DNA from 3 places in the Paenibacillus sp. J31R109 genome. Region 3 is predicted to be linked to each of the others. Evidence: riboswitches for the same ligand, from Rfam matches in the RefSeq annotation. Region 3 holds a riboswitch; each other region holds the start of a gene.
What was found. Region 3 has a riboswitch for cyclic di-GMP ahead of AC58QT_RS27360 (PilZ domain-containing protein). Riboswitches for the same ligand answer to the same signal wherever they lie in the genome.
Positions count from the first base shown of each region.

Region 1: it holds a riboswitch for cyclic di-GMP, as region 3 does, so the genes downstream of both, AC58QT_RS15035 (methyl-accepting chemotaxis protein) here and AC58QT_RS27360 (PilZ domain-containing protein) in region 3, are expected to answer to the same signal.
Region 2: it holds a riboswitch for cyclic di-GMP, as region 3 does, so the genes downstream of both, AC58QT_RS18145 (hypothetical protein) here and AC58QT_RS27360 (PilZ domain-containing protein) in region 3, are expected to answer to the same signal.

Region 1 is NZ_JCAUAR010000004.1:474,843-482,930, forward strand. It holds gene AC58QT_RS15030 (bile acid:sodium symporter family protein) at 1-646, shown strand, start outside; gene AC58QT_RS15035 (methyl-accepting chemotaxis protein) at 657-2,186, opposite strand; cyclic di-GMP riboswitch class I at 2,261-2,352, opposite strand; gene AC58QT_RS15040 (SdpI family protein) at 2,562-3,200, opposite strand; gene AC58QT_RS15045 (autorepressor SdpR family transcription factor) at 3,197-3,475, opposite strand; gene AC58QT_RS15050 (MFS transporter) at 3,645-4,973, shown strand; gene AC58QT_RS15055 (GNAT family N-acetyltransferase) at 5,703-6,251, opposite strand; gene AC58QT_RS15060 (low temperature requirement protein A) at 6,277-7,365, opposite strand; gene AC58QT_RS15065 (ATP-binding protein) at 7,697-8,088, opposite strand, start outside.
Region 2 is NZ_JCAUAR010000006.1:283,003-291,090, reverse strand. It holds gene AC58QT_RS18155 (TIGR01777 family oxidoreductase) at 1-827, opposite strand, end outside; gene AC58QT_RS18150 (MDR family MFS transporter) at 1,020-2,243, shown strand; cyclic di-GMP riboswitch class I at 2,359-2,452, shown strand; gene AC58QT_RS18145 (hypothetical protein) at 2,572-2,877, shown strand; gene AC58QT_RS18140 (exopolyphosphatase) at 3,026-3,940, shown strand; gene AC58QT_RS18135 (THUMP domain-containing class I SAM-dependent RNA methyltransferase) at 4,088-5,236, opposite strand; gene AC58QT_RS18130 (O-methyltransferase) at 5,373-6,008, shown strand; gene AC58QT_RS18125 (hypothetical protein) at 6,068-6,274, opposite strand; gene AC58QT_RS18120 (metallophosphoesterase family protein) at 6,448-7,329, opposite strand; gene AC58QT_RS18115 (CapA family protein) at 7,437-8,088, shown strand, end outside.
Region 3 is NZ_JCAUAR010000015.1:11,435-19,522, forward strand. It holds gene AC58QT_RS27310 (DUF2252 family protein) at 1-899, shown strand, start outside; gene AC58QT_RS27315 (hypothetical protein) at 1,021-1,368, shown strand; gene AC58QT_RS27320 (hypothetical protein) at 1,387-1,542, shown strand; gene AC58QT_RS27325 (small acid-soluble spore protein P) at 1,561-1,731, shown strand; gene AC58QT_RS27330 (MFS transporter) at 2,067-3,272, opposite strand; tRNA gene AC58QT_RS27335 (tRNA-Arg) at 3,379-3,452, opposite strand; gene AC58QT_RS27340 (DUF1648 domain-containing protein) at 3,613-4,110, shown strand; gene AC58QT_RS27345 (DUF1697 domain-containing protein) at 4,126-4,377, shown strand; gene AC58QT_RS27350 (hypothetical protein) at 4,352-4,687, shown strand; gene tadA (tRNA adenosine(34) deaminase TadA) at 4,692-5,150, opposite strand; cyclic di-GMP riboswitch class I at 5,405-5,491, shown strand; gene AC58QT_RS27360 (PilZ domain-containing protein) at 5,560-6,351, shown strand; gene ychF (redox-regulated ATPase YchF) at 6,430-7,530, shown strand; gene prfA (peptide chain release factor 1) at 7,564-8,088, shown strand, end outside.

The DNA of each region.
Region 1 (8,088 bases), on a different contig from region 3:
CTTTGTGTGGGTGGCGATCTATCGAGGCAATATCGTGCTGACACTGTCGATCATTCTGATGGATACGATTCTCTCACCTTTCGTCGTACCCTATACGCTCTCTGTACTCGTCGGCACCAAAGTGCAGCTGGATACGTTCGCTATGATGAAAGGCTTATTCTTCATGATCGTCGTTCCATCTCTCATCGGCATGCTGTTGAATCAATGGACACGAGGCAAAATTAAGGAACAATGGGGTGGCCGTTTAGGCCCCTTTTCTAAGATTTTCATGGGCGTCGTCGTTGCCATTAATAGCTCCGTTATTGCACCTTATTTACGTGACTTTAACGCGAAGTTGCTCGGATTGGCAGGCTTCGTGCTCCTCGTGGCTTCACTGGGCTACATGTTGGGTTGGCTTGTCGCCAAGTTATTCCGCTGGGAACAAGATGTCGTGGTTGCCCTTACGTTTAACAGTGGTATGCGAAATATTAGTGCGGGCGCGGTACTCGCTGTCGCTTACTTCCCGCCACCCGTGGCGATTCCAGTTGTGCTTGGGATGCTGTTTCAGCAATCACTTGCTTCCCTCTTTGGCTTTCTGTTAAATCGGAAATATGCTTTGAAAAGTGACACCCCAAGTTTAACCGTTAATGGTGTTAAACAGATGTAAACTATCCACTCTAGGGTTGGGCGAATGACTGCTCTGTCGTCTTCATGATGTCATTCAATTTATCGCTTAGCGCGCCTAATAAATCTGCTAGCTGCGATGTTTTACAAATGAGCTGATCCTGCTGATCGGTCCGTTTACTGACGGATTTCACGTTCTTAGCTAACTGGGTGGAGAGATGCGATATTTCTTCCATCGTCATGCTGAATTGTTGTGTGCTTGCGGACACCTGCTGAGACGCTCCGCGAATATCCTGCGTTTGTGCAGCGATGGCATATACAGCTTTGGCTATAAGTTCAAAAGCACGCCCTGCTGCAACGACGGCATCGTTTCCGTGTTCGAAAGTCACAATCACTTGATCCATGGATGCCATAGACGCTTGATTATTCGACTGAACATCCTGAATGAGATCTGCAATCTGTTTGGCAGAGGCGCTCGTTTGCTCAGCTAGTTTACGGACTTCACTAGCAACGATGGTGAAGCCTTTTCCGTGTTCGCCAGCCCGTGCAGCCTCGATAGCAGCATTCAGGGCAAGCAGGTTCGTCCGTGAAGCGATATCTGTAATCAAGTTAACGATTTGATTAATTTCTTCGGAGCGTTCACCGAGCACTTTTACCTTTTCAGCTGTCGTATGAATAGTACTATTCATCGATTGCATTTGGTGAACAGCGAATTGGATCAATTCATTGCCTCTCTCCGCTTCTTGTGCAGCTTCGTTCGAGATATCCGATACGTTGGATGAGTTTTCTGCGATGAGCGTCGTATCTTTTAACATTTCGGTAACGGCATGTCTGCTAATTTCCACCCCTTGCTCTTGATGGATGGCTGCTTGCTCCACCTTTTGCATCGTCTGGACGACCTCGGAAGTTAAGCGGTTTAATTCAGAGGACTGGACCGAAAGTCCGTTGGAGTTCATCCTTACTTCTTGTGACGTATCAAAAAGACGATTGATGATGTCTTTCACAGTTTGCTGCATATGACCCTTTTGAGCGTGTTCAAATGCTTCTGTCGCCTTTCGATTCGAAGCTAACTGGTAGATGACCGCGCCAATAAATAGAATAACGAATACTAAGTGAATAGCCACCATCGAGAAAGCGTATTCATGAGCACCATACACCAGCTCTGGAAAGAAGAGATAGCCTAACAAATGCTGTGCTGCAAATAAGACTGTGCTGAACAATAGCAGCTTGATGTTGTCATAATACATGAGGATGGCTAGCACCATGAATATTGAAAAATGATACTCCACCATACCTTTTCCGCCGGCAATAATTGAGAAACTGCACAAAGTGAGTGATAATGTGTGTAAAAATGGCAGCCAACCATGATCTTTGTTGAAACTGTACATTATGATGCTAAGCGTAACTAACGCGATTGGCAACCAAAATAACCATTGAAACAGGAACGATGAGGCGGGAGAAGATGCTGTCATTGCGTCATGATGCATAGCTCCATGTGTAAAGCTCGATAAGCCATGTACGAGTAAAGCCAAGATCAGTGTTCCGATAACAATGAATTGCATGACACGTTTTTTTGCTTTCATGACAAGCTTCCCCCTAGAAAATGTTGATGAAACACAAAAAGAGACCACCCCGAATTAAGGATGATCCCTTCAAACTCGGCAACCTGTCAACCATAGCATACAGAGAGGTATGCGTTAGGCCATGGCTTTGCGTCTCATTGTTTCCAATGATTTGCCTTTTTCAATTCGATTAGTCGTATGTATACTACTATTTATCCAGCCTGTTATTACTTTAGACACCCTACTTAAGGCGCATTTCCTATTGATTATTATAGGTAGCAAATCAGGATGTGTATATAGCGATAATTGTAAGTTTTTGTCGATTTTCAAGAAATATTGACCGGCGTAATAAAAAGACTGCTCAGCGCATCGCTGGCAGCCTCAAACATAACCTATTTACTTCGAAAGCCGAGTGAATATCACATAAGAGTAGAGAATAGGAATACAGGAACTAATGACAATGGCCGCTACAAAAATAATGATTGCGATTGATGACGTTAAGAAAGCAGCGATCAGCGAAATGACTCCCCCCACCATCATAAGCGGTCCACCTAAACGATGCGTTTTCCTCCAAATCTCCTCATTGGCGAGCGTCCATGGCGTTCGTATGCCAAATGTGTAATTAGGCTTCACTTGCGTTAGGAAATTCCCCATCACGGCAAACAGCAAGCCTAGTAATATCATTGTCATTTTCTTAAAGTCCAGGTTATAGCCCAAGTTAAAGAAGATGATCCCCCAACCTACGATAGCTAAAAGAATGGAAACCCCGAACCGCGTAACCTCATAAGCAGCGGGAAATTTCTCGAAATTCGCTTTCTTCGGATCAATAGCTCTCATAATTCGCATGAACAACGGCAGCAGACCTAGCAGTACCAGCATGAAAAGTGACATTTCTTTGCTCATCGTACTATTTACTTCATTATTGACGCCAAAATGACTTGCCATCGTGTCTGGAAGACGATTATACAGGATTAATCCGCCTAAAACTGGGGATAGACTAATCACATATAATAAAATTTCTCTCCATTTCTTCATGACTGTTCCTCCTGATCTTTTTTGTTAAGTATGTTAAACATCCATCCGATGACGTCTTCAACAACCGTAGTATGCAAGGTATACATGATATGTTGCCCCTGACGTTCATCCATTACAAGCCCCGCTTGTTTCAGCAGGTTCAAATGATGCGAGATACTCGGCTTACTAATCTTAAAATGATCAGCAATATCGCCAGCATTCATACTTTTTTCTCTAAGCAGCTGTAAAATTTCACGACGAGTTGGGTCTGCTAACGCTTTAAATGCCTCATTCAAATGGGCGCCCTCCTTATTTAGATATTTATCTAAATATACAATAAATAATACCTCCGATTTTCGAACCTGTCAATTGGCGTCTGCCCTTCTTCTTTTTTTGGTTATTGGACGATGTAGGTTTATAATAAGAAGTTGTACTTACTTCTCGCGCCAGTCAGGATGGATATACATGAACGATAAAATTGTAATGCCCGTTTGGACAATAGGCTTGTTCATTGTTGTTATGAATACGACGATGTTCAACGTCTCCATTCCTAGTATTATTCAAGATCTCCACATCACTGCGGATCTCGGAGCTTGGGTCATCTCTAGCTATTCCATTGGCTATGCCTTATCCACAGTCCTATATAGCAGACTCTCCGATGTACTTCCCATACGCAAGCTGCTAACCGTTGGGCTTATCATCCTTGGACTTTCCTCCGTTTTTGGACTGTTCGCACGCGAGTTCCACACCTTGCTGGCTGCTCGCATTCTACAATCCGCAGGCTCAGGGGTTATGGCCGGTCTTGGGCTCGTACTCGCCAGCCGCTACATCCCACTTGAGCGTCGAGGCTCGGCCATTGCAATGATTTCGGCGGGGAGTGCCATGGCTTTCGGGCTCGGCCCGATCGTTGGCGGTTTCATCAGCGAATATTGGGGCTGGAATGGGTTGTTCGCGATTACCTGCTTGGTTTTAGTCATTCTTCCTATTCTTTTACGATTGCTCCCCAAGGAGCAGCCTGTGGCGTTCCGTTTCGACATTTTCGGGGCGCTGTTGACGGTCGTCAATGCCGCGAGCTTGTTACTCGCTGTGACACAGATCTCTGGCGTGTGGCTAGCCATCAGTGCCCTCTCCCTCGGTGTCCATGTGTGGCATCTGCGGCGAGCCAACGACACGTTCATTAACCCCTTATTGCTGACCAATCCCGCATATCGGAAGCTGGTTGTGATCGGGTTCTGTATCTTGGTCTTGAACCTTGGCAATTTATTCTTAATGCCATTAATCCTGGCTAAGGTGTTCAATCAGTCGGCAATGACCATCGGTTTGACGATTGCTCCTGGAGCTATTTTGTCCGCATTCTTAACCCGCTTCGTCGGTCGATGGATTGATCGATTCGGCAATATGCGGTTTTTGATTATCGGACATGGGCTATTAACCCTAGTGATGATTGCCTTCTCGCTGCTTATTGGTGCTTCGCCACTGGTCATTATGATTGGCTACCTTTGCTTCTCACCTGCATTTTCCGCAACAGTATCGTCATTGAACAATGAAACGTCACGTATACTGCCCAAACCGCTAATCGGATCAGGCATGGGACTGCTGCAACTGATACAGTTTTTTGGCGGGGCCATGTCCGTTGCCATTTGCGGCATACTCCTTGAAATTCAAGAGAATACGCCGCTGCTTCAATCGTACAAACATGTGTATGGCTTGCTCATTGTGGTGGGGGTCTGTTCGGTGGGGATGCTTCTATGGTACAAATTCTCGGGGACGAAGACGGAGCGTAAGGCCGCATAGCGACTTGTTTGCCGCTGTAACTCGAATTTTTCGAGTTACGGCACTCAAGTGACCTCATTCTGACGCCGTAACTCGAATTTTTCGAGTTACAGCACTCAAGTGATCGCGTTCTACCGCTGTAACTCGAATTTTTCGAGTTGCAGCACTCAAGTGACCTCATGCTGCCTCCGTAACTCGAATTTTTCGAGTTACAGCACCCAAGTGGCCTCGTTCTGACACTGCAACTCGAATTTTTCGAGTTACAGCACCCAAGTGGCCGCATGCTGCCTCCGTAACTCGAATTTTTCGAGTTACAGCACACAAGTGATCGCGTTCTACCGCTGTAACTCGAATTTTTCGAGTTGCAGCACTCAAGTGGCCTCATTCTGCCGCCGTAACTCGAATTTTTCGACTTACAGCACTCAAGTGACCTCATTCTGCCACCGTAACTCGAATTTTTCGACTTACGGCACTCAAGTGACCTCATTCTACCGCTGTAACTCGAATTTTTCGACTTACGGCGCTCAAGTGACCTCATGCTACCGCTGTAACTCGAATTTTTCGAGTTACAGCACTCAAGTGACCTCATTCTGACGCCGTAACTCGAATTTTTCGACTCGAATTTTTCGAGTTACGGCACTAAACTCACCGCATGCTGCCGCCGTAACTCGACTTCTTCAACTTACAGCCTCCAAACAACCACAAATGGGGGCCGCAAGTCGATGTTTCGACCCACTGCCCCCATTCCAATCATTCCTCTGCTGCTCGCCACTCACGTTTCAACATGCCATAGACAACAAGGTCTATGTAATGATCGTAAAGCCACGCGGCATCACGGATCTGCCCTTCCTTCGTAAATCCTAATTTCTCTGGGATTGATCGGCTTTTGAAGTTATTTTCGCCGCATCTAATTTCTACTCGATTTAAGCCCAATTCGTTAAACGAATAATTGATAAACCATTGACAGGCCCGTGTCATAATGCCATGACCTTGGAAGCCTTCCCCTAACCAGTACCCCAGACTCGCGTAATGATTAGCCCAATTGATCGGGTGGAATCCGATGCAACCTGCGAACTCTTCTTTATACCAAATGCCTGCATTGAAGCCATTATTGGATGCCTCTTGATTTTGACAGTGTTGGATGAATGCTCTTGAATGATCACTATGCTGGGTCGCATCCACCCATGGCAACCATTCCCTCAGGTAATCCCGACAAGTGTTAGTTAGTGCAAATAAGGCTTCTGCATCCTTTGGTTCAAGTGATTTGAGTGTAAGGTCAGCGTCAATTTCGATGCGCATATCATCTTCCCCTCCCAGTCATAGCTCAAGTCGTTCCCTTGGCATATACAACAAAAAATAACATCATTTCACCGATGATGACATAATTGGGCATCTCAAACATGAGATCTAACCCAAGAAATACTACTAACAACCCTAGAAATGCCGCCAAGTGCGCTATCCCTAAGCGTTGATGTGCATGTCTATACTTGTGGAAAACTAGCGATGTTGAGAAAAAGTACAATAGCACGGAAGCGAAAATAAAACTTAACATAAAGCCATAATGCAATTGCTCTAAGAAGAGCAGCTGGATGGATGCGGCAATCATACACAAGGATAAATAAATGAATAAATGGCCGTAGATGATGGTTTGCCCTGCCGTTTCCAGCGCTTTGTTCACTTTCTTTTCCACATTCTCGAAATATTGCCACCACATCGCGATGATCAATAGAAAGGTGAGGGATGCGAAAACGATGGATTGCCATGTCCAATCACTGGATTGCAAGACCGTGAGAATACTAATGACCGACTCACCAAGCAAAATCAACGTAAATAACGAGAATCGCTCTAATAAATGATGCGTGTTAATCGGCGTTCTCACCAAGTATTTTCGCCCCATTAAGGGAAGCAGGATATCCACCATAATTCCCGCGTATAACACGGCGTATCGAATCCAAGAATCGAAGAAAAGGGAAAGCGCTGAAATGGCAAGTCCAATCCAGAATCTGCTCCCTAAGTACCACGCGGTGCTTTGTAGATGTTCTTCTTCTTTTCGATGAACAGCCAAGTATTGAATAGCGGTCATCGCTCTCAATCCTAGATAGCCAATAAGAAACGGCACAAAGTACTGATCAAAATCGACAGATAAGCTAGCCGTCATAATGAGCACAAAAAACAATTGTAGAATAAGAAAAACACGATGCGAGGTACTATCCCGCCCAAACCGATTGATGAAAACGGACTGTCCCACCCAAGCCCACCAAATCGGTATAAAAATCAGTACGAATTTACTCAAATATTCCAGTGGGATCGTGCCGTGATGTACATGCAGCAAGACATGACTCGCTTTGGAAACGGCCGCTACAAAAAGCAAATCGTAAAACAGCTCAAGCCAAGTGACCTTTTTCTCGACCATTGCTTTGATGTGGTGTAGCCCTGGTGTGTGATTGTTCATTAAGAGGGGCTCCTTTGTTAGATATGATGTCTGTTTGCCTTGCCCGTTCATACTCTTGGATTCAGTCTATATCTTTCGTTACTCCGAATGTCGCCTGATAGTAGATAGACGGTTTGCATCGTTAACCCTCCTTGCCGCTCAAAAAGCATGCTCTCATCCGTGCCTCTCGTTTCTCTCAGAAAAAAGCTGTATCCAACTATTCGAGATAAACCCTGTATAATCCTGTCTTTCCCAATTGAAAAAGCCACGCCTACTGAGGACGCAGCTGCTTACACGACGCTATCGATACCGCTTATAGTGCTGCCATCAACCGTTGCCTTTCCTCTGACCCTACCAAATGGATCAAGTGTGCGAGCACTTTCTTTTGTTCCGGATTTAATCTAGCAAATACCTTGGGCTCCGCATGACACATCTCACGTATCGCAGCTTCTAGTTCATCCCTGCGGTCCGCCGCTTCCGGATCACCGGTAAACGCTGGGAACGCCTTAGCTTCCGTAAATTCCTTGATGACAGCATCGGATAATTTCCTCAGGTAAGGCTGCCTTTTCTCACTAATGAACGTGCCCAGCTCATCTAGCAGGAATTGAAAAGCATCGCTTTTTCGGCTTGCACCGAAGGTGAACGACTGCTGTCCACTCAGATCTTCGCAGCTAAAATCAAACTGATCAAACAGCTTACTCTGAA
Region 2 (8,088 bases), on a different contig from region 3:
TCCTGCAAAACCCGCGGAATCACCTTCTGACCTTCCAATAGCAGCACAGACAGTTCACCGAAAATCAACCTCATCAAGAAAGCCGGAACTGGAAACAGATTCGGTCTTCGCATAGCTTTCGCCATCTCGCGTCCGAAATCTTTATTGGTAACAGGCTGCGCAGTTGTAGCATTTACTGGACCTTCTATAGATGTGTTCCGAATACAGAAATCGATCAGTCGAACCATATCTTCAATGTGAATCCACGATACCCATTGCCTGCCACTTCCGACAGTACCCCCGACGCCCATCTTGTAGGGCAGAGCCATTTTGGGGAAAGCCCCTTCCTTATTATCCAAAACAAGGCCAACCCGAACCTTCACGAGGCGTGTTCCTTGAATAAGATCAGCGGCAGCCTCCCATTGCTTGACGACATCAGATAAGAAATCTGTACGTCGATGAGGACTTCGCTCGTCAAAGGTAGCTGTCTCCGAAATGCCGTAATAAGACATCCCGGATGCATTCACTACGACCTTAGGCTTTGGGTTCATATTGGCGACTAGCTTAGCTACATGTGCTGCAGCTTCCAAACGAGACTGAACAATACGAGTCTTAGCCGCAGCTGTCCAACGTTGACTGATGGATTCTCCAGCCAAATTGACAATGGCATCGAGTCCTTGAAGCAGACTCGTATTTTTGTCTAACTCCTGCCAGGTTATCGTTCTGACACCAGGAATCTGTTTCGATGATGAGCGTGATATATTAATAAGTTCGTGACCTTGTTCTAACCAGTAAGTTATTAAGCGTTTTCCAATAAAACCGCTGCCACCTGTAATCGCTATTTTCATCGCTAACACCTCCATATCGCCATTATAAAACGTACACCCAATAAATACCATCTGTCAGCATATGCTTTGAAAAAGTGGAAATTCCCAGTGCGAAATTACGACACAATCTGCGCTTTTCGTGTATAATTGAAATTCGGCGTCAATTAATTAACCCTTGGGTAATTCGTATGTCAGCGAGAGGAGTCATCGTCTATGAATCGTATACGTTATTTTCTGCAATCCTATCATCCTATCGTACATACGTTACTCTTAGGTACGGTCATGGCCCGGGCTGCGTCCTCCATGAGTTTACCTTTCCTAGCCATTTATTTGGCCAAGCATTCAGATATGAGCCCAGGGCTCATTGGAATTGTCATTGGTATGGGCGCTTTAGCTGGTACATTCGGCGGGTTTGTCGGTGGCACCTTGTCTGACCGTTTTGGACGACGGGTGATCATGCTCGCGGCACTCTTTGGTTGGGGAGTCGTATTCCTGGGGTTCGGCGTTGTGAAATTACCAGTCCTATTTATGCTGCTTAATATGTTAAATGGTCTTTGCCGCTCGTTCTATGAGCCTGTGTCGCAAGCCTTAATGGCAGATCTTACAGAGCTATCTAAGAGGCGGCAGGTGTTTTCACTTCGGTACATGGCCATTAACATCGGTGTGGCCGTAGGTCCATTGCTGGGAGCCTTCTTTGCAACAATGAATGGTGCTTTGCCTTTCTTGCTAACGGGTATTATCTATTTAATTTATGGCATCACATTGTACGCTCTACTTATCAAGTTCGGCATTAAGAAAATTGAAGGCGAGAAGAAAGCGATTGTGACTTTCAGTTCTGCATGGGGAGTCATTCGTAAGGATGTGACCTTCCGTCTGTACATTGTCGGGGGCATTATTGGGGCAATTGGCTACTCTCAAGTGATGGTCACGTTGTCGCAGTACCTGCAGAGGGACTTTGCTGATGGTGTCAAAATGTTTGCCATTCTCATGAGCGCCAATGCCATTGTCGTTATTGTTATGCAGATACCGCTTGGGAAATGGGCGGAGAAGTATTCGCCATTAACAGCGATTGTCGTAGGGAATCTAATGTTCGCTTTAGGGGATATCGGTTTTGCTTTCTCACACACACTCATTTGGCTCATTATTTCAATGGCTATATTCACATTTGGTGAAATTCTCAATTATCCAGCAGCGAACATGTTAATCGATAAGCTTGCGCCGGAAAATATGCGAGGAACTTACTACGGTGCTCAAACGTTAACGAACCTCGGTCATTTTATGGGGCCATGGATTGGCGGCTTTTTATTGGTGTCCTATGGAGGTCAATCGCTCTTTCTTGCAATCGCAATTTTGTCTTTGGTGGGGTCGATTTTCTATTGGAAAGGCACAAAACGTCAAAATCCGGTAAAAATATCGTCGAAAATGCAAACATTTTGATGGATTTCGTAAAAATAGTTCCTCCGAACTATTCGAATTGGAATCGTCATCCCTTATCCTTGAGAGTATAGGATGTCTAGTGTTATCGCTTCATCTAATCAGTTTCAGTACGTCATCTCGATAAAGGCAAAGCTGGCGAAAGCCAGCGACGCAAAGCTACAGGGGCTTTACTTCTCCTGAAAAGGACAAGCAGCCAGCCAGCCGCCGAACGATTGGGAATTCACATTAGAACCCCTCTAGTCGGTTCACTACGGTGGGGTTTTTTCTCTGTCATAGCGAAGCAAATGAAAACCAATGGAACAAGTTGAACAAAGGAGGCCCTCGCGGCATGAAATCGGAAGAGCAATTGCAGGAGGAACAAAAAGTAACATCATTATGCGGTAACCATGTTGCACGTTTGGTGCCATCCACGGATGGACCTAAGCTCATGATTAACCGAGAAGAATACGCATTGAACGAAGCCTGTTGGGATGTCGAAATGTTTCATGGAAGAAACAATAGCATTCTCATTTTCTACTGGAAAGGCGAAGTTAAGCTGTCCGTGAAAATACCCCCAATGGCTCAAATCGAAGGTTTTTTAACTAGACTATTTCAATGCATGTCCTCCAAATTGAGAGCGGTTCAACCTATCTAGGTGAATCGTTCTTTTTTTATTGAAAAAAGAAAGCAGCTCAATGAAGCGGCGAGTGATTTTCTCATTGTCACATATCGACACTAGCTGATATAATATGATCATCATAATTCGTAGTTCTTAAGAACTATCTCAAAAGGGGATGCATGGCATGAGATTGATCACACGTTCCGATTTCGATGGTTTAGTATGCGCGATGCTCTTCAAACAATTAAACATGGTGGATGAAATGAAGTTCGTCCATCCCAAAGATATGCAGGACGGTCTTATTGAAGTGAATGAGCACGATATTTTGGCCAATGTGCCGTATGTCCCAGGCTGCGGATTATGGTTTGATCATCATACAAGTGAGCTGACACGCTTGGGTGAATCGGTAACGTTTAAAGGGGAAACTCGGATTGCGCCAAGCGCTGCGCGGGTGGTCTATGATTATTATGGTGGTAAAGAAACCTTCGGAGATATCGACGATATTATGCAAGGTGTGGACAAAGCAGACTCTGCACAGTTCAGTAAAGAGGATATTTTGAACCCGAGCGGTTGGGATTTACTTTCTTTTATCATGGATGCTCGTACAGGGCTTGGCCGTTATCGGGATTATCGAATCAGTAATTATCAGTTGATGGAGGACTTAGTTGCGCATTGTGCAACGAAAACCATTAGCGAGATTATGGAGCTGCCAGATGTTCAGGAACGTGTAGCACGTTACCATGAGTTGGATGCTTTGTATAGGGACATGCTGCAGACTTACACACGGGTAGAAGGTAACGTGATCATTACGGACCTTCGTGATGTTGAGACAATCTATCCAGGCAATCGTTTTATGGTTTATGCGCTCTATCCCGAGCAAAACACATCCATTTGGATTGTAGATGGCCGAAACAAACAAAACTGCGTATTCGCTTGTGGTCACAGTATTGTGAATCGCACAGCCCAAACGAATATTGGTGAGTTGATGCTTCACAATGGCGGCGGCGGACATCACGCTGCAGGAACTTGCCAAGTGGCCTATGCGGAAGCAAATGAGGTCTTACATAAAATTGTTGAAACCATGCAAGCAGCAGGGTAGAATAAGTGAACAAGCCGCAGGATGGGTGCAGCCCAGCATGCGGCTTTTCTTCTTTATAGGGAGCATTCAGCGCTGCTCTCAACGCAAAAAAGAGACAGCTAAGACTTATATGCTAAGTCTTAGCTGCCTCTTTTTCATTATGGCGTGCTATCTATCCGATCTACGTGGAGGAAAGGGGCCAAGATATTGGAACAAATTACATTCGATCCGTCCGTTGAACAGCTTGCGCTTCTTATCGGCGCGGCGGTTCATATAATGCTCAAGTTGTGTACTTGGGCTTAGGATAAACAAGCTCCACGACGGCATCGGTCGCGTTAATGCACCGAGCTCACGCAGCGCCAGCTCGACATCCGGTGCTTCACCAAGCCGCTCGCCGTACGGCGGATTGGTGATCAAGCAGCCATAATCGCCACGCGGGCGCGCTTTGGCGATAGGCTCAACCTTCAGCTGGAACTGCTTCGTCAGTCCAGCTGCCTTGGCGGCCGCCTCTGCCACTTCGATGGCAGCAGGATCCATATCGCTGCCGACGATGTGCAGCGGCACGTTGTCTTTCACCGCGTCGAAGGCTTCGTCGCGGGCTTTGTCCCACAGCTTGCGGGGAATGTTCCCCCAAGCTTCACTAGGGAAGCTGCGCCGCAGGCCTGGCGCAATGTTCCAGCCGATCATCGCGGCCTCGATCGGAATCGTACCCGACCCGCAGAACGGGTCGTAGAGCGGCCGCTCTACGCTCCAGCGGCTCAGCAAGATCATAGCTGCCGCCATGGTTTCCTTGAGCGGCGCTTCGGTTACGAGCTTGCGATAGCCGCGCTTGTGCAAGCTAGGTCCGGTCGTGTCAATCGTGAGTGTCGCGATATCGTTCAAAAGCGCGACTTCGATCACGTAGCGTGCCCCGTTCTCAGGGAACCACTCCGTGCCGTATTTAAGCTTCATTTTCTCGACGACAGCTTTCTTGGCGATTCCTTGGCAAGCAGGAACGCTGGACAGCTGTGACTTATGGGAACGACCCTCAACAGGGAACTCGGCATCGTTCGGAATCCAATCTGGCCAAGCAAGAGCTTTGGTGCCTTCGAATAGCTCATCGAAGGTAGTTGCTTTGAATTGTCCCATAAGTACAAGGACGCGATCTGCGGTACGCAGCCAAAGGTTGGTGCGGCAGATGGCTAATTCGTCACCAAAGAAACGGACGCGTCCATTCTCGACGGTCAATTCCTCATAGCCGAGATCTCGGATTTCGCGGGCGACGATGGCCTCAAGTCCCATCGGGCAAGTGGCGATTAGTTCAATTTTTTGTGGCATAGGTATAGTCCTTCCATCCGGGTTGTACAACGCTCAGAAAACTCATACAATTAACAAGTATAGGACAAATAGGTTACACTTACAAACGGGTATTGGAAAGATGAGTCGAATGATGCGAATTTAGGAGGACAAATACATGGAAAACATCACAGCTGAAAGCTATATGGAAGGTTTATACGAGGAAGATGCCGTTCTAACCAAGGTGAAAGAAGTCATTGTTGCTCACAATATGCCTGAGATCTCAATCGCGCCAGGATATGGCAGATTATTAACGATGATGGTAACGATGATCGGTGCGAAGCGAGTGTTAGAAATAGGGGCATTAGGCGGATACAGCGGAATCTGTTTGGCACGTGGGTTAAAAAAGGGCGGTAAGCTCATTTCACTCGAGCTCAAACAGGATTTCGCCGATGTGGCGAAGCGCAACGTGACAGACGCAGGACTCGGTGAATTCGTAGAGTACCGAATTGGCGAAGCCCTCACTCACTTGAACGAACTGCTGGAGCAGGGGGAACGTTTTGATTTCTTCTTTATTGATGCAGATAAAGTGAATTATCCGAACTATTTGGAGCTCGCGATCAAGTTGGCGAATCCTGGTGCCATTATTGCAGGAGATAACACACTTATGCGCGGTAAAGTTGTTGATGAGAAGCAAACGAAAGCATCAGTTCAAGCAATGCGAACGTTTAATCAACGGATTGCAACAGATGAAAGGCTCGAAAGCACAATTCTTCCAGCGTATGACGGTTTAGCCTTAGCACGGGTGAAATAGCTTAGATGACAAAAAAAAGCGATAGGCTGCCACGGCAGTCTGTCGCTTTTTTTGGGTTGTTAGGAGGCCTTTTCCTTCGTATGTAAATCGGAATCGATTCTTGGGTTGTTTGGAATGTGTGTTAATGGTGCCTTCGGCTGATTAGTAGGGCCGAGTTGGGTCGTTTGTTGTTTCTTAAAGCTCATTGTACTAAGGCTGTTCCAGTAAATGAACAAACACTCCGCACAAACGATAACAAGGATGATTCTACGCCAGTTAAGTTGCATTCATTACCATGCCTCACTTTCCATCATACCCCTATATTAGCATGTGGTGGAATTAATTTCCATAAGTTTTCATCCAAAGGTAAAATCTCTCTGGATTCGCATATCATGTCGAATAAATGGAAAAGCTCCATCTAATTTTGGTGGTGGGGAGATAAGTGAGGACGCAAGGATGCTTAACCATTTAAATGAACCAACCCCGTCGTAATCTCCAACTCATATCGTTGGCTGTCCGGCATCTGAACCTCATAAGCCATCTGTACAGCTCGTTTGATATCATAAGGAACACGTACGAACTGGAGCGCAAAACCTGCGTGAACCGTGGGGTCATTATCCCCCTCAATTATGCAGTAGCACGCTTGAGGTATGCCGTCATAGGGAACGCCTACACTACCTACGTTGAACAGCAGCAACCCACTAGGTTCCCCAGCATTAGCACTTGCAGATACCACAGAATCGCCTTCACCCAGCAGACAAATCCGCTCCTCCACACTTACGCCATCACTCTCCCTCTTCTCCGAGGGATTGCTCAACGTCAACATATAGGGGATATGGATATCCCCATAACCGACAATATCCGGCGTTATGCCTCCATCGAGAGAGCCGGTCATCGCTGTATTTTCAAACATCGCCAATCGCTCGTTCTTAGTAGCTTCGCGCTTCAAACGATGAAAGACGCTTTGCGCGGATGCGTGGAACAATCGTATGTGCTTCCCGCTAAGGTTCACATGAATCGCATAGGGCAGCCCCTTCAAATAGGCGAGTCGCTCATCGCCTAGTGACAGCTGTTGCCACAAGCCAGCCGGCAGTTCCTGCGGAAGTGTAATGCCTAGATCCCAGTTGCCTTGCACGACGGCTTCACAAGTTTGCTGAATGAGATCCACGACTTCGGCAGAGCTGGGACCTTTGCCCACGAGGTCGCCTAAGCAAAAAATACGTGTGATGCCTCTGCGCGCAATATCATTAAGTACGGCTTCAAGAGCAGGCAGGTTGCCATGAATATCTGAAATAACAGCGATTCTCTCCATGTCATTCGTTCCCTTTCTTCCTAAAACCATGAATAGTCATGCTTCTGTTATAACACACGGCAGACGATCTGAAAATGTGAGCCGCCCTATTACCCAACGATGTCGACATCTGTTATAATTTGTAGGGGGAAAGGGGAATGTTTTCATTGGAATCCAGACAAGAACGTCACGGTAAATCGAAAAAAGATTCAAACCCAAGCAAAAAGCCTTCGCTTAAAGTTTTGGGTGGCTTCACAGTTGCAGCGATTGCTTGTTTCGCGGTTGGAATCGGGGCTTCCTATTGGACCTCCACTTATCATAATGGGGAAGAAGACGGAACGGTTTCAACACCGATGGCGGTTATTTCTCCCAAACCATCGTCCTCCACGTCGAGTGGCAGTTCGACGGCTACAGCTAGTCCCAAAGCTTCTGCTGTCGTTACCCCATCTTCAACACCTACTAGTACGAACGCACCCGCTGTACAACCAGTAGGAACAGGCTCACAAGTGAAGTTAACGTTTGTGGGTGATGTGATCATGGCCTCCAAAGTGGAAGATATTTTGAAGCAAAAAGGTTTTGACTATCCGTATACGAATGTGAAAGACTACTTGACCAAAGCTGATTTTACGATTGCAAATTTGGAATCACCGATAACGACTAGAGGCAGTGTTCAAAGCAAGGAATACGTGTATCGCTCTTCACCCGAGGCGTTGCCTCCGCTTAAACAAGCAGGTGTGGATATTGTTAATTTAGCGAATAACCATGTGATGGATTATGGCACAGAAGGTTTGCTAGATACGTTGAAGGCTC
Region 3 (8,088 bases):
GCGGTACAGTAGATATTTCGATCCGCAAAGCGGACGTTCAGGCAGCAACGCAAGGTTGGACCCCAGCTGCTAAGGAAGAGCTGGAAGCCGCGGTAAGTGGTCGCCCAGTTTTCGACTTTACGATTACAGCAGGCGGCAAAACGGTTTCGAGCTTTAATGGCGGTACGGTAGAGGTCCAAGTTCCCTATAAACCGGCAGCTAATGAGGACACGAATGCCATTGTAGCCTACTACATCGCTGATAACGGTGAGCTTGTAAAAGTGACGAACAGCTATTTCGATGCCGCTACAGGCACGCTAATTTTTAAAGTAAGCCACTTTTCACAATACGCGGTGGGGTATGCACCTGTTACGTTCGGAGATACGTCAGGAAGCTTCGCGAAGAGCTATATAACTTATCTAGCCGCTCGCAATATGATCAACGGAACAGCAGAAGGTGAATTCTCGCCGGCTGCACAAATTACCCGTGCGGATTTCACCCTGATGCTCGCTCGCATGGCGGGCGCAAATCTAGGCGCGTATAAAGCGGGTACCTTCAACGATGTGAAGGCGGACAGCTATTATGCCCAGGCTGTACAATGGGCATCCGAGAATGGCATTACAAGCGGCGTACGCGCAGGTGAATTTGCACCAGCAGCTAACATATCGCGTGAGCAAATAGTAACGATGATTGCTAGGTTCGCCGCGCTGCAAAAGTTTAGTTTGCCGCAAGTTGCGGTCACGTCAACATTTGCAGATGGCGCTGAGATCCCTGCCTTCGCTGTAGATGCAGCGAAAGCGATGCAGCAAGCTGGCATTATTTCTGGGAAATCCGGCAATCGATTCGCACCGAAGGATTTCGCTTCACGTGAAGAGGCGGCTAAGATGTTGGGTATGCTTTGGCAGCAAATGATTCAATAGTTAGCTAATCTTAACACCTATTCCAAAGCACGATTTCTCATTCGTGCCGGGGAGTAGGTGTTTTTTTACATGGATAAAAGACAGGCGGCTTCCGCATTTTAATCATGTGGAGGTGTTACCTATGAGCAAATCAGATAAGCCTAGCGTGGATCAAGCTGAAATCGTGAAAGAGTGGATGCGCGTCATGCCCACCGTTCTCCAGCCTGCCGATACAACAAGGGTATGGGCAGATGAAGGCGATGCCGACGCTGTCCGAGTGCACATTATGACGGCGGGGCATACCGGCTATTCGTTTGATTTTAAAGTGACGTATGTGGACGCCAGAGAAGTGAAGGTTGAACTAACCGATGTACAGCAAGGAACGACGCATATTGACGAACGAAGTGGTGTGATACAGTCGCTAATCGATGATTATGTGCGGCATATTCATGAGTGTGCGCAGGCATTGCAGAAGGTTACGAACGCTTAATAGAAGGAGGACACCTTGATGACGAAGCAAAAGAGTGCAGATAAGAACCTGCAAAATGTGGCTAAGGATCTAGATGCGAATCCGGCGAACGCGCATAATGCGCAGCAAATCCAGCAGAAGGTCAACGACCATAGGCATCAAGATGCTCTAAATCACGAAGGAACAAACTCGTAACAGAGAGGATGAAGAGCCATGTCTAAACCTAAAAACTATTCCGCAGGTGACAATCTTGTTAATAATGGCAATGTAAAGAATCGAAACAATGCGGGTGGCAATCAGGAGCCACTGTCTGGTTCTAAGAAAGTGAAGAATCAGAATCATCATGGCGGACACGCTGCAGAAGGTCATGGACACGGCGGATAACGGGCAACGAAATTTTTAAAAATAATATGATTAGAAAAACAAAAATCGGTCATACTATTATTGTCGGCAAGCAGAGAGGTGTGGTTCCGTTGGAGCAATTAGCGAAAGCGAAACAACCGTTGCAAAGAGGACTTTTCTACCTGTTATAATCAGGCTGGAGGGCGATGTGCTAAAGACACTTACCGTGTTTTATACGCAGATTTAACTTAGGTTTTATGTGTAACAAGGTTCAAAGAAATATCATCAATGCCGACAGAAAAAAGAACCCTTATGGGTTCTTTTTTTCTATGTCTTTGGACGATACCTTATAACCAATTCGCGGAATGCCCTTACTATCATTGCGCAATCGTAGAGTTGTTAGCCGTTAGTGGCCGTTTCTTAGCTGCGTTTTGAACGAACAGATAAGCGAGAAGTGCACTGAAAGCACCGAGGATACCGAGTACAATAAAGCCCTGATTGAGTGAAAAATAGTCACCAATGATGCCCATAAGGACTGGCCCTACGAACATCCCGAGCCCATATATGGCTTGGAAGAAGCCCATGGCTGTTGCGCGCTTATCCGCAGGCATATGCTTAATGCTCATGCCCATGAGTAATGTAAATGAAAGTCCGCGACCAAAGCCTGCCAATGCTTGCGTGACCATAAGCAGCCAGAGATGATGAGTGAACGGAACCGTAAAGGTGAATATCCCCATGAGCAGAAAGCCAACTACAACCATGCGCTTCTCTCCATAACGGATCGCCCATCGTCGTCCCCCGAACAAGGAGGCTAGCGCAACAGGAACGTTAGCAAATAAGGACAACAAGGAGAGCGAGAATTTGTCTGCTCCGAGCTGCATGGCATAGACCGGTGTAAAGCCGAAAACCGTAGCAAAAATCAATACCTGCGATAGAATGGCAAGCAACGACACGAAGAGGAGCGTACGATCTGTCGCCACGTCGCCAATGCCGCGTAACGTAATTTTCGGAGCGTCTTTCTCGACTTTTTCAATGAGGAAGAATGAGCCGATCATGCCAAGGAGGCCCAGTACTGCACCTAAGATAAATACCGATTCCCACCCCAGCTTGTCTGCTGCCCAGCCGGCACTTAGGATACCAAGCACCTGACCGAGTGAGTTGAAAAAGGAGATGGTGCCAATCGCCTTCGTTGATTCTTCATGCTTGTAATAGCTCGTGAATAGCACTGTAAAATCAACCCATGTCGCTGCGGCTGCCCCTGCGAGTGCGCGGAGGATTAGAATCCAAGTAAAATCGTGCGTGAACCACAGCCCAATTCCGGTAATGGCAGTGAAGAGAAGGCCGAAGGTAATGAACAGTCTTCTTTTATGAAAACGATCCGACATAATGCCTACGGGTATGCGGAGCAGCATCTGCGAGATGCCGTACATACCTACAATCCAACCTGCTAACTGGTGGCTTCCCCCAAGGAACTCTACATAAGGCGCCATGATCGGAACGCTGGTGTACATGGACATCCAGAAAAGCATCGTGACCGCGCAGAAGAGCGGGATCCGGTAAGATGAGATAGCGCGAGTTGTCATCGGAGTGAGGACTCCTTTCGATTATGAATCCAAAACAAAGAAAGGGATTGCCAACCTAAGTTGAAATCCCTTTTTAAAGTATGTTTGCTTTGTGAGAAAAACGATACGCGCCCGATACGATTCGAACGTACGACCTACAGTTTAGGAAACTGTTGCTCTATCCTGCTGAGCTACGGGCGCATAGTATCGTCATTCTAACACGAGATGTTTTTGAAGTGCAACCCATTTTAACCCATGTGCAAGCAGGAGGTTTCGTATGAGTAAGGAATGTACATAGTGGGTAAAGAAATAAATAGCACTACCGTAATCTGTTGTTAACCTAATAGAAAGTAGGTGTTGTATGGAGCAACGTCCCGTGATCCAACTCGGCAGATCCAAAGTTGAAACTATACTTGATGTCATTTCTTTGCTCGTAATCATAAGTATGATCGCATATGTTGCCTACGAGTGGCGCGATATGCCCGAGCGAATTCCGATGCATTTTAACGGGAAAGGGGAGATCGATGGCTGGGGGAACAAAATGAGCCTAATGGCCGTACCGCTTATTGGAGTTATCATCTATGTTGGCTTGACGCTCTTAAGCAAGGTCCCTCACGTGTACAATTATCTAACTGCTATTACCGCTCAGAATGCCCGAGGGCAATACCAGAATGCGCGTTTGCTCATCCATAGTATGAAGACGATAATCCTCATTCTGTTTATGTTTATTGAGTGGTCTATTATACAGAGTGCAAAAGAAGGCAATGCGGAGCTAAATTTATGGGGGTTAGGCTTCATCCTGTTGATACTGTTTGGCACGATCATCTTCTTCCTCATACGTTCCATACAATTGAAGTAAGGGAGGCATGTCACAATGACGGTTTACGTAGGTTTTCTGCGCGGGATTAATGTAGGAGGCAAAAATAAGATCAAAATGGCCGACTTGAAAAAGACACTAGAGGCCATAGGATTAGCACACATACAGACGTATTTGCAAAGTGGCAATGTGTTGTTTCAATCGGAGGAGCCAAGTGAGTCACTAAGACCACGTATTGAAAAAGCAATTAGCGATGCGGCTGGCGTAGCGCCTACCCGTTATTTTGCGCACCGCAGCGGAGCTAGCTGAACTTGTAGGGAATTGTCCTTATGACGCAGATGACTTGTCCGAAGGGGAGAGCATTCAAATTTCCGTACTAACGGAAGAAGCCCCGCCGACATTCACCGACATCTTATCCAAGGGACAGAGTGAAGTCGATGAGTTTCAGATACAGGGCTGCACAATATATTTTCTGTTTCGGCAAAGTGTGTTGGATTCGAAGCTGGCGAGCAACATTCAGAAACTTGGCGATCGCACGACGACGCGAAATTGGAATACGATGAGCAAGCTGGTAGAGTTAGCCGAGGCCTTACAGCCAGGACACACTTCAAACGGCTGAACGCCTACGCTTTTCCCCGTAATTTTCGAAAGAACTGCGTTAACATCGTTGAACATTCCTCTTGCAAAACGCCACTAACCACATCGACACGATGATTGAATCGGTCCTCCTGCAGTAAGTTCATCAACGTCCCAGCGCAGCCAGCCTTCGGATCCACTGTTCCGTAAATCACCTGCGGTATTCGTGCTTGCACGATGGCACCTGCGCACATCGGACAAGGTTCCAGCGTCACATAGAGCTGGCAGTCGAGAAGGCGCCAGGCTTGCAGATGCTCGCTCGCTTGTTTAATAGCAATCATCTCTGCATGTGCGAGAGGATCTAGGGTGGTTTCGCGTAAATTATAACCGCGGCCTATGATTTGACCTTGATAGACGACGACTGCGCCTATCGGTACTTCACGGATGGCTTCAGCTTTAAGCGCCTCGCCAATCGCTTCTTGCATCCAGGGGATATGTTGATCCACAGGGGGACACCTCGCAATAATAGTTTATCCACATGTGCATAAAAATCCGAACAGATATTCGTTGTTAACAAGCTGTGGATAACAATGTGGATAACTTATAAACCTGTGGATATTCATTCCACTACACATTCATACAATAAAAACATCGCCCATGCAAGGATTTTAGTTGAAAGAAATATCCAGGCTACGTATAATGGTGGTAATAGTGGGTCTTTTAGACCATAAACAAAGACTAAATTGAATAGCATAGCAGGGTTCGACAATAGCAAACTTGTTGAAAAGCAAGGACGCAAAGCTGAGGGTCTACGGTTCTAAGGAACTATGACAGCCTGGTTACCGAAAATCGATGCTTTTTTTTGATTAAGGTATAGGCTGTTCCCTTTCATATTGAAGAGGAGCAGTCTATTTTGTGCGGAATTGTGCTGTGGAATCCATTCGTCCGATAGAGGGAGAGGTGAAGGTGAGCATGGCGATGAATCAGGATACTTTGAAACGGTATGGGAGCAAAGAAGGATTTGACGCGGAAGTATTAATCGATTCTAGGGCTGTTTTAGCGAAGGATGATTTTGTGTCTACAGGTATCCTTACCTATGCACAAGGCGATATCATGGAGATCGAGTTGCCGGAATATGAAGTGTTTCAACTTGGGGATAAGGCCAAAATGACGCTATACACCAAATCGGGTCTTTTTGTTCTTGATACGACAGTCGTGGCTAGAGAGCCTGGTTCGCTCATTGTGATTAATCCCCCGGAGAATCGAAAGAAGTTTTCGGAGAAACGGGAGTTCCCGCGGGTGAATGTGAAAAACATAGGACAAATTTTTGGGTTTCAGAATATCCAACAGAAAGAACAGTATCAGCTTGAACAAGCCATTGAGATTTCAATAAAAAATATTTCGATGAATGGACTTGGTTTCACGATTAACGATAGTTCCATGATTGATGCCATTCTACATAAAAAATGTCAGTTACAAGTACAGCTCGATTTAGGCTTCGAAATGCCTTGTATGTTGGAAATTATAAGGAAAGAAAAGCAAGAGGGCAGCTACTACTACGGAGCTAGCTTCGAGAGCGTTCCTGCGGAACAAAGCAATGCGCTGCGCGGTTTTATTCTGCGAAATCAGATCCAAACCTACTTCGAACAGAAGCGGGATGAAGAGTACAAAAAAGCATTGGAAAAAAAGTCTGGAGCTAATCAATAGCTTGCAGGCTTTTTTTTGCCCTCCAAGTACTATATAATAAGAAGGATGATCTTCGAAAATTAAGGAGTTGTAACGACAATGGCTTTGAAAGCAGGTATCGTCGGTCTACCGAACGTAGGAAAATCGACATTGTTTAATGCAATTACACAGGCGGGGGCAGAATCTGCGAATTATCCGTTCTGTACGATCGATCCGAATGTTGGGGTAGTAGAAGTACCAGACGAGAGATTGCAGAAGCTGGTAGAAATCGTTGTGCCTAAGAGCATCGTGCCGACAGCATTCGAATTCGTTGACATTGCGGGTTTAGTTAAGGGTGCGAGCAAAGGCGAGGGCCTTGGAAATAAATTTCTAGCACACATCCGCGAAGTTGATGCGATTGTGCATGTTGTCCGTTGTTTTGAGGATGATAATATTACTCACGTTTCTGGGAAAGTCGATCCGATTGGCGACATCGAGACGATTAATCTTGAATTGATTTTGGCAGACATTGAGTCGGTTGATAAAAAAATCGAGCGTTCACGCAAAAACCTCAAAGGCGGCGACAAGAAAGTGGTAGCCGAAGTTGAGTGTTTGGAACGTATCAAAGAAGCCTTATATAATGATATGCCAGCACGCAGCTTGGATTTGACAGACGATGAGCGCCTTCTAGTTCGCGATCTTCACTTATTGACGATGAAGCCAGTGCTTTACGCGGCAAACGTTAGTGAAGATGAAGTTTCAACTGCGGATGACAATGCATACGTTAAAATTGTGAAGGAATTCGCAGAAAAAGAAAACAACGAAGTTGTTTCTATTAGTGCGAAGGTTGAATCCGAAATTGCTGAGTTGGAAGACGAAGAAAAAGCGATGTTCCTGGAAGAGTTGGGACTTCAAGAGTCCGGCTTGAATAGATTGATTAAGGCAGCTTACCGCAAACTCGGTTTGTACACGTATTTCACAGCTGGGGTTCAAGAAGTTAGAGCATGGACGATTCGTAAAGGAACGAAAGCTCCGCAAGCAGCTGGCGTGATTCATACGGATTTTGAACGTGGATTTATTCGTGCAGAGGTTGTTTCTTATCACGATTTAGCTGCTGCTGGATCCATGGCAGGTGCGAAAGAAAAAGGGCAAGTACGCCTTGAAGGTAAAGAGTACGTGGTAAATGACGGCGACGTTATGCATTTCCGTTTCAACGTTTAATTATTAACAAAAATAAGAAAGGAGTGATCCCCTATGTTGGATCGACTTCAGTCCATTGTGGACCGCTATGACAAACTAAGCGAGTTATTGTGTGACCCGGATGTAACGAGTGATACGAAGAAACTAAGAGAGTATTCCAAAGAGCAATCTGATCTTCAGGAGTCTTACGATGCTTATAATGAATATAAGAGCGTGAGCGAGCAACTTGCTGATGCGAAAGTGATGCAGAATGAGAAGCTAGATGATGAGATGCGCGAAATGGTTAAAATGGAGATCGACGAGCTTAGCGAGCAGTCTGCTAAACTCGAAGAACATCTTCGCATCTTGATGATGCCGAAGGACCCGAACGATGATAAGAACGTCATCGTGGAAATTCGCGGAGCGGCAGGCGGCGACGAAGCTGCACTGTTTGCAGGCGATCTCTACCGCATGTATACGCGTTATGCGGATGCGCAAGGTTGGAGAACGGAGATTTTGGATGCTTCCGTGAATGATTTGGGCGGATTTAAAGAAATTATTTTCATGATTACGGGTAAAGGTGCTTATAGCAAGCTCAAG